One region of the Arthrobacter sp. NPDC057009 genome, then DNA from elsewhere that is predicted to be linked to it. Evidence: predicted binding sites of a transcription regulator. Region 1 holds the regulator's gene; the other holds the start of a gene.

The links. The regulator LexA, encoded in region 1, represses DNA repair genes until DNA is damaged. The targets are predictions, from matches to a motif close to TCGAACANNTGTTCGA.
Region 2: the regulator LexA is predicted to act here: its motif matches at 2,211-2,226, upstream of ACFTR6_RS09615 (DUF222 domain-containing protein).

The regions. Positions count from the first base shown of each region.
Region 1 is NZ_JBHUSB010000023.1:42,038-46,391, forward strand. Features, by position in the region: gene hisB (imidazoleglycerol-phosphate dehydratase HisB) at 1-138, opposite strand, end outside; gene ACFTR6_RS19095 (histidinol-phosphate transaminase) at 198-1,316, opposite strand; gene ACFTR6_RS19100 (LysM peptidoglycan-binding domain-containing protein) at 1,394-1,849, opposite strand; gene lexA (transcriptional repressor LexA) at 2,175-2,933, shown strand; gene ACFTR6_RS19110 (ATP-dependent DNA helicase) at 3,011-4,354, opposite strand, start outside.
Region 2 is NZ_JBHUSB010000007.1:112,940-117,293, reverse strand. Features, by position in the region: gene ACFTR6_RS09630 (aldo/keto reductase) at 226-1,056, shown strand; gene ACFTR6_RS09625 (GlsB/YeaQ/YmgE family stress response membrane protein) at 1,213-1,476, shown strand; gene ACFTR6_RS09620 (hypothetical protein) at 1,591-2,004, shown strand; gene ACFTR6_RS09615 (DUF222 domain-containing protein) at 2,319-4,354, shown strand, end outside.

The sequences.
Region 1 (4,354 bases):
ATAGAAGGGGACCGAGGTGCTGATGTCCGACACTCCGGTGCCGTCGAGGTTGATCTCCACCAGCACGGAGGATTCGCTGGTCTCGCGCTCCATGCGGGCAGTCCGGGCCTCGGCAGCCTTGATTCCGGTGTCGCTCATGGTGATAGGTGTCCTTTGACGAGGATGGGGGGCGGACCAGTCATGGTCCATAGTCAAGTTTAGGCCGGAAGTGCGGCCTGCCTGGCCAGGATGCTTTCCAGCGCCTCCAGGAAGGCTGTGGTTTCCGTCTCAGTGCCGGCGGTGACCCGCAGGTGGCCGGCGATGCCGACGTCCCGGACGAGCACCCCGGCATCCAGCAGCTCCTGCCAGACCTCATGGGGCTTTTCCAGACCGCCGAAGAAGACGTAGTTGGAATCGGATGCCGCCGGCCGCAGCCCCATCCGCGTCAGCTCGGCGACAATCCGGTCGCGCTGGCGCTTGATGTCCTGCACATCCGCCATGAGCGCCTCCCGGTGCTGCAGCGCCGCGAGGGCGGTTGCCTGCGTGACGGCCGAGAGGTGATACGGCAGGCGCACCAGCCGGAGGGCGTCGGTCACCTCCGGCGCCGCGGCCATGTAGCCGAGGCGGGCACCGGCCAGGGCGAACGCCTTGCTCATGGTCCGGGAAACGATGAGCCGCTCCCGGCCCGGCAGCAGCGTCAGGGCGCTGGGCGTGCCGTCGTGCGCAAACTCGTGGTAGGCCTCGTCCACGACCACGACAGCCTGGCTTTCCTCACCTGCCTCGTAAACGGCTTCGACCACATCCAGGCCCAGGCCGGTACCGGTCGGGTTGTTGGGTGAACACAGGAAGACGATATTGGGCTGGAGTTCGCGCACCTGGCTGGCGGCGGACTCGGCGCTGAGGCCGTAGTCATCGGCGCGCTTGCCGGCGATGTACGCGGTGTCCGTGCCGCTGGCGAGGAGCGGGTACATGGAGTACGTCGGGGGAAAGCTCAGCAGCGTGCGGCCGGGGCCGCCAAAGGCCTGGAGGATCTGCTGGAGAACCTCGTTGGAGCCGTTGGCTGCCCAGAGGTTGTCCGGGCTGAGCCCGTGGCCCAGGTACTCCGCCAGGGCTTCCCGAAGTTCCGTGAATTCGCGGTCCGGGTAGCGGTTGAGCCCGGCGGCGGCCTCGCTCACCGCCGCGGTGATGGCCGCCCGCACATCGTCGGGCACGCCATGGGTGTTCTCGTTGACGTTGAGCAGGATCGGCACATCCAACTGCGGGGCGCCGTAAGGGCTCAGCCCCTTCAGGTTGGTCCGCAGGGGCAGTCGGTTCAGTCGCTCAAGCTGGTCAGTCACCAAGACAGTTTAAGGAACCCGGAGGGCTGGCCGGAAACTGTGACGGCTGAGGCACCCCTGCCCCACTTCTGGCCGCCTTATTTCCGCGGCACAAACAGCTGCTGGCCGGGCATGACCTTGCCTGCCTGGAGATCGTTGAGCTGGACGATGTCCGCGATGACATCCCGGGGATCACGGTCCGGATCCACCTTTCCGGCGATGGCCCAGAGGGACTCACCGGGCTGCACCGTGACCGAAACCGCTGGGGTGACGGTCAGTCCGCTGGCATTGTCCGCCGCTTTGGCCGGGGAGTTCAGGAGCCCTGCCAGGGAAAGAATGAGGGCGGCGAGCAGGACAAGCGGCAGGCCGATCAGGACAATGCGGCCGCGGCGCGTGAGCCGGAGGCGCGGCGGCTTGCCCGGGCGGGATGCGGCACCGGACTTCGCCGGGACGGCGGGCTTACCACTGTCCCGGGAATCTGCGAACCGGGCTGTTGGTGAAATGGCGCGCGGTGAAGCGGCGTGTGTTGAAGCGGCGTGTGTTGAAGCTGACATGGCGTGAGCCCTCCTGGACCAAGTTGTACTGCCTCGCGGTTGTACTGCCTCGCGTTCGAACAAACAGTTCGAACACCGGGCCGACAAGCGAGCCTAACTAGAACACATGTTCGAACTTTGCTTTTCCTAGTTTTAGCACCTATCAACGAATTAAGTCGAGACTCGCTAGAACAAATGTTTGAAAAAGCTGTATGGCTGGCCTACGTTGGAAATCACAGAACAACCACATCTGCAGTTGATCAGCAGGGTCTGACATTTTTCAGGCCGGAAGTTCCCGGCCACTGCAGCTACCGCGGCCGGGAGGAACGGAAAGGCGTTGGCGAACATGGCAGCACAGGCCTCTGACGGCAAGGCTCCCCAGCGCAGCCCGCGGTCTCAGCGGACCCCTAAGGGACTCACAGTCCGGCAGAAAAAGATTCTGGAAACCATCCAGCGCTCAGTGAACGAGAACGGCTACCCGCCGTCGATGCGTGAAATCGGCGACACCGTCGGCCTTGCGAGCCTGTCCAGCGTCACCCACCAGCTCTCCCAGCTGGAGAAGCTCGGCTACCTGCGGCGTGACCCCAAACGGCCGCGCGCCATGGAAGTCCTGATGCCGCTGACCCTGGATGCGCGGGCAGCAAAGCCTGGCGGCGCGGACAAGGCCTCAGCCCTGAGCCCGGCAGGCACAGCCGCAGGCGCAACGGTGACAGAACTGCCCAGCGCCATGGACACGGCCATGGTGCCGCTGGTCGGCCGGATCGCCGCCGGCGGCCCCATCCTCGCGGACCAGATGGTGGAGGATCTGATGCCGCTGCCCCGCCAGCTGGTGGGACACGGCGAACTGTTCATGCTCAGGGTCGCGGGCGATTCCATGGTGGACGCCGCCATCTGCGACGGGGACTGGGTTGTGGTCCGCAGGCAAAGCGACGCCGTCAACGGTGACATCGTCGCCGCGCTGCTCGACGATGAAGCCACGGTCAAGACCTTCAGGCAGCGCGACGGCCACACCTGGCTGCTCCCGCAGAACACCCAGTACGAGCCCATCCTGGGCGACCACGCGGTGGTTATGGGCAAGGTGGTTTCAGTACTCCGCTCGCTGTAGCACCGGTCGCTGCCGCACAAGCTCGCTGTAGCAGAAACTCCATTGGCCCCGGGCAGCATCAGCAGCCCGGGGCTTCGCTATGCCTGCGCGCCGGCCAGCCGTTCCAGTGCGGCGACTGCGGTCTTCCGGTCCGTGGTGGGCCAGAACGGCGGCAGGGCGGCGCGCAGGAATCCGCCATAGCGTTCGGTGGACAGCCGGGAATCCAGCACCGCCACCACCCCCTTGTCATTCGTGGACCGGATGAGCCGTCCCGCCCCCTGGGCAAGCCTGATGGCCGCGTGCGTGGCCGATACCGACATGAAGCCGTTGCCGCCGGCCTGGGCGACGGCCCGGGACCGCGCGGTCATCAGCGGATCGTCCGGCCGCGGGAAGGGAATCCTGTCGATCACCACCAGGCGGCACGATCCGCCCGGCACGTCGACGCCCTGCCACAGTGACATCGTGCCGAACAGGCAGGTGTCCGGTTCGTCGGCGAACTGCTTCACCAGCGCCGTCATGGTGGATTCGCCCTGGCAGAGAATGCTCACATCCAGCCGCATGCGCAGGGCATCTGCCGCTTCCTCCGCGGCGCGCCGGGAGGAGAACAGACAGAGTGCTCCCCCGCCGGACGCGCGGATCAGTGACTCGAGCTCGTCGAGCGCCTCCGGCGACGTGCCGCGGCCGGGCTTCGGCAGGTGGCCTGCCACGTACAGGATGCCCTGCCGGGGATAGTCGAAGGGCGAACCCACGTCGACGCCGGTCCAGCTGGGCGCGCCGTCGCCCAACAGGCCCAGGCCGCCTGCGGCGGGTTCGAAGGCGGAGCCGATGGCGAGCGTGGCCGATGTGAGCACCACAGTATGCCCGGCAAACAGGCCTTCCCGGAGCCGGCCGGCCACGCTCAGCGGCGCGATGTTGATCAGTGCCGGGGCGGTCTCGTCGGGCGCCGAGTATCCCTGCTGGGGATCAAACGTGCTGTTCCGTGAGAACCAGACCACCTCGCGGTTTTCCCGCGCGGCGATGAGCCGTTCACACAGCTCCAAAATCACCAGCAGGCGGGACCGCGCAAGCTGCCGCCCGCCGTCGGCCGTTGTGTTGCTGTCCCCCTTGGAATCAGACAGCGCCGCACGGCAGGCCTCACGAAGCTGGTCCACACAGTCCAGCTGTTCATCGTTCAGGCCGTTCGGCAGGAGGCCGCCAGGCACTCCGGCAAGCGCCACCTCGAGGTTGGCGGCCGCCGTGTTGAGGGCGTCAACGGTAATGCCCGTGTGCTTGCGGGCACCGGACGCCGCGGCATGGACCATTGCCACTGACAGCTGCCCCGATACCGCGCCGGTCACCCGGTCCTGGAGTTCGTGGGCCTCGTCCACCACCACGACATCGTATTCGGGCAGCACAGCCAGCCCTTCGAAGGCGCTGACAGCCAGCATGGCGTGGTTGGTCAC
Region 2 (4,354 bases), on a different contig from region 1:
ATACGCTGTTTCAGCTTGGGCAGCGGTCAGGATCCAACTCCCGGACACAAGGAAACAAGCCATGGCAACGGCAACGTCCACCACAGCGCGCCTACTGAGCAAGACCTGCATGTGCCTCCTTGCGCTCATGGTAACAACAGGAGGCCCATTGGCATTCCCGACCTGACCTCGGGAGATAGCAAACGGGTCTGGGCAAACTGGCCCCGATAGGAAAGACTCTTCGGCATGGTACAAGCACCATTAATCGGGCTGAACGACGGCAACCGGATTCCCCAAATTGGCCTGGGCACCTGGCCGCTGAATGACCGGGAGGTGAGTGACGCCGTCGTACGCGCTGCGGAAGCCGGGTACCGGCATATCGATACTGCCGTGCGATACGGCAACGAGGCCGGCGTCGGATCCGGAATCCGGGCCAGCGGCCTGGATCGGAGCGAGTTCTTCATCACCACCAAGCTGGACGGGGAGTTTCAGGGTGGAGACCAGGCCGTAGCCGGCCTGGAAGGTTCCCTGAAACGCCTGAACCTGGAATACGTGGACTTGCTCCTGATCCACTGGCCACTCCCTCGCCGCGGAGAATTCATCTCCACATGGAAAACTTTTGAGCGGCTGCAAAGGGAAGGAAAGGTCCGCTCGATCGGCGTCTCGAACTTCAAGCCAGCCCACCTGGAAGAACTGATGTGGGAGACGGATGTTGTGCCGGCCGTGAACCAGATCCAGCTCAACCCCTCGGTAACCCGCTCCGCCGACTGCATCTACAACGAGCGGCATGGGATCGCCACAGAATCGTACAGCCCCCTGGGGGCGGGATCTGGGCTGCTGTCGGCCCCTGTACTGGCCAGAATCGCCGGCAAACACGGGCGGACAGTGAGCCAGGTGGTGCTGCGCTGGCACGTCCAGCAGGGCCTCGTGGCCATCCCCAAATCAGCTGATCCCCAGCGGATGAAGGAGAACATTGATGTCTTCGACTTTGCCTTGGATGACGAAGACCTGACCGCCATCAGCACCCTCGATGAAGGCCCCGAGGCGGGTGTGAATTCGGACGTCCAGGGCCATTGAAGAATAGCGCCGGACGCGGGCTTACCGCGGATCCTCCCCGCGGGGCGGATGGAAGCCGACTGGCAATAAAATAGTAAGCATGATTAGTATTGAGCAGAAGGACGAAGCGTACCCGGCAACCCGGGTAACTCCTTTAGATGAAGAAGGAACGATAAAATGGGTTTTTTCGCATTTCTGATTCTTGGCCTTATTGCCGGAGCCATCGCTAAGGCCATCCTCCCCGGCCGGCAGGGCGGCGGCATTTTCATCACGCTGCTGCTCGGTGTGGTGGGCGCTATTCTCGGCGGCTTCATCGGCAGCGCGCTCTTTGGCGTGGGCGTCAACGAGTTCTTCTCGCTGTCCACATGGCTGCTGGCGATCGGCGGCGCTCTGATTGTCCTGCTGGTCTACGGCATGATTACCAAGCGCACCGCACGCTAGACGGAGCAGTGCGGAAACCGGCTCCGGGAACCTCCGGGGCCGGTTTCCCACCCCCATGGCCCGTACGGGCTGAACCAAAACCGAACAGATCCCCCTAAAGAGCAGGAGATCATCATGAAATCCAAACTTCTCTTCGGCGCCGGAATCGCTGCAGGCTATGTGCTCGGATCGAGGTCCGGCCGGGCAGCGTACGACAAGCTCAAAGCACGGGCCGCAGGAATCTGGGACAGCAAGCCGGTCCAGGACAAGGTCACGGCAGCTACTGAAGCGGTCAAGGAAAAGGCCCCGGAGGTCGGGGACCAGCTGGCGGAAGCCGCGCGCCGGGCGGGAACCGTTCTCGGCTCGGCCATGCACCGCGACACACACTCTGATGCTGCTTCAAGTGGTTCTGCGTCTGCCGGCACTTCTGCGGACAGCTCGCACGTGCCGGCCCACAGCACGCATCCGGAAACGGTGAACCTGGGGACCTCCGACGTGGAGACCGGTCAGGCCGGTGCCACCACCAACGTGAATCCGAATAAACAGTAGCTTCGGTGCTGAAGCCTGCATCCAAGGCGGTGTGGGCAACAAGCAAAAATGTCAGCCCCCTCTGACAATGTTTTCCTATGGAAGCTATCGGGGGAAACGCAGGCTGCGTCTCAGGCCGGGCAGCAGTGCCCGGCCTGAGTGCTGCCCCAATGCGCAGCGTCCACGCTTCCGGGCGTCCGGCTTTAGCCGGAACCGGCACCGCCGTTGCGGACACATCTTCGTCCGACGGCGGTGCTGCCGCCTCCCCTGACTTGAAGGCGAGCCTGGCCACGATCACGGCCTTAAATGTCAGTCCCCGCTGAGACAGTTGTCCTATGGAAGCCATTGGGAAGCATGGAGCGGACATCGCGGGCGGGACTGACGTCTCCGGCCTGAATGCTGCTGCTCCGCTGCGGGGCCGCGGGCTTCACAGCGTTCCGGCCGCGGCTTCCCCGTCCAGCGCCCGTATCGAGGGCACGTCCGACGGCGGCGCTGCGCTGGCAACTGCTGACCTGCGGGCGGGCCTGATGCTCCTGGATTCCGCAGTCGCTGCGGCGGAGGAAGAGCTCGCCGCAGCCAGTTTCCCTGAAGCAGCCGACTTCGCAGAACTCACAGAACAGCTCTCCCGCCGCATCGAATACCTTCAGCTACAGGCTGCCGCGGCCGTGGAACGCACGCGGGCCGAGGCGATCAGCGCCGCCGAAGCAGCCAACCGCGCGGCCGGCTGGACCACAGGCTGGGGCAATGAACCCGAAACCGCTGCAACCCCAGACGCTCAGCCCTCCCAGGCCGCCGCCGTCGGCAGCCCTGCTGAGGCCCCGTCTTCGGCTGACCCGCTGACGGTCCCTACCCGTGCGGTGGCATGGTCCCCGGCCGACGACGGGTCCCGCAACACGGTTGATTTCCTCCGCACCCGGCTTCGCATCAGCAGCGCCGAAGCACGCCGCCGCCTCGCCCTGGCCGGCGACGTGCTCCCCCGCACCGGACTCGCCGGCCGGCCCATGCCGCCCATACACGAGGAAACCGCGGCCGCGCTCACCGCCGGGATCATCTCCTCCCGCGCCGGCACCACCATCACCACCGCCCTGGACAAAGTCCGCCACATCCCCGATCCAGACGCGCTCGCCAAAATGGAACGCAACCTCACCCAAACCGCGATCGAAAACGACCAGGACTTCCTCACCCGCATCGCCCACCGCTGGATCGACGCCCTCGACCAGGACGGCACCGAACCCTCCGAAGAAAACCTCCGCCACCGCCAAGGCGTCTTCATCCGCCCCAAACGCGGCGGCCTCTACCACCTCGAAATCCACGCCACCACCGACCAATACGAAGTCCTCACCACCGTCATGAACACCGCCACCAACCCCCGCACCACCACACCCGACACCACCAGCGCCGCGGACAATAACGGAAGCGGCGCCGGCAACAACCTCCCCGACGGCGGCGGCAACGACAGCTATGGCGACGGCGAAAACACGGGCAGCGCCACGGCGGGTTCCGATCTTGACGCTGCATTCAACAGCACCTACCTCCCGGACCTCGACCGGCGCACCCTGGCCCAACAACGCCTCGACGGCCTCGTCGGCGCCAGCAAGGCGGCCCTCGCCACCGGAACCCTGCCCACCACCGGAGGACTCCGCCCCCAGGTCATGGTCACCGTCTCCTACCAGGACCTCCTCAACAGCATCCAAACCACCGCAGCCAACGGCCCCCGCTACAACAGAAACCGCGCCAGCACCCGGCCAACAAACAGCCCCGCACCAACAAACGACACCGGGCACACCACCACGAACCAGCCACCAGGCACCCCCGGCTGGCCGGCCACCGGTCCAGCACTCCTGCCGGGCACCTGGCAGGTCAGCCCTCCCGAACCGCTCGCAGCCACCACCGCGGACATCTGCCAAACCAGCGGTCCGGAATCGCCAACGGAAACCGGGCAAACCGGCGACGCCGGATCCTCGCCCGATTCGGCTACCGGCCCGGACAAGAGGCCCGGCGGCGAAAACCAGCCCGCCCCCGCAAACAGGCTCTCCGGCATCAACCAGCCAGGCATCAATTCGCCAGGCATCAACTGGGCAAGCGCCGGGTTCAACGGCCAACCCGGCGCACCCACCGGCAGCGGGACCTTCACCTACACCGGCCCCGTCACCGCCTCCACCATCCGCAAAATCGCCTGCGACGCCGACATCATCCCCGTCCTCCTCAGCAGCCAAGGCCGCATCCTCGACATCGGCCGCACCACCCGGATCTTCCCGCCCCACATCCGCAAAGCCCTCAACGCCCGCGACCAAGGCTGCGCCTTCCCCAACTGCACCATCCCCGCCACCTGGTGCGAAGCCCACCACATCACCTACTGGTCACAAGGCGG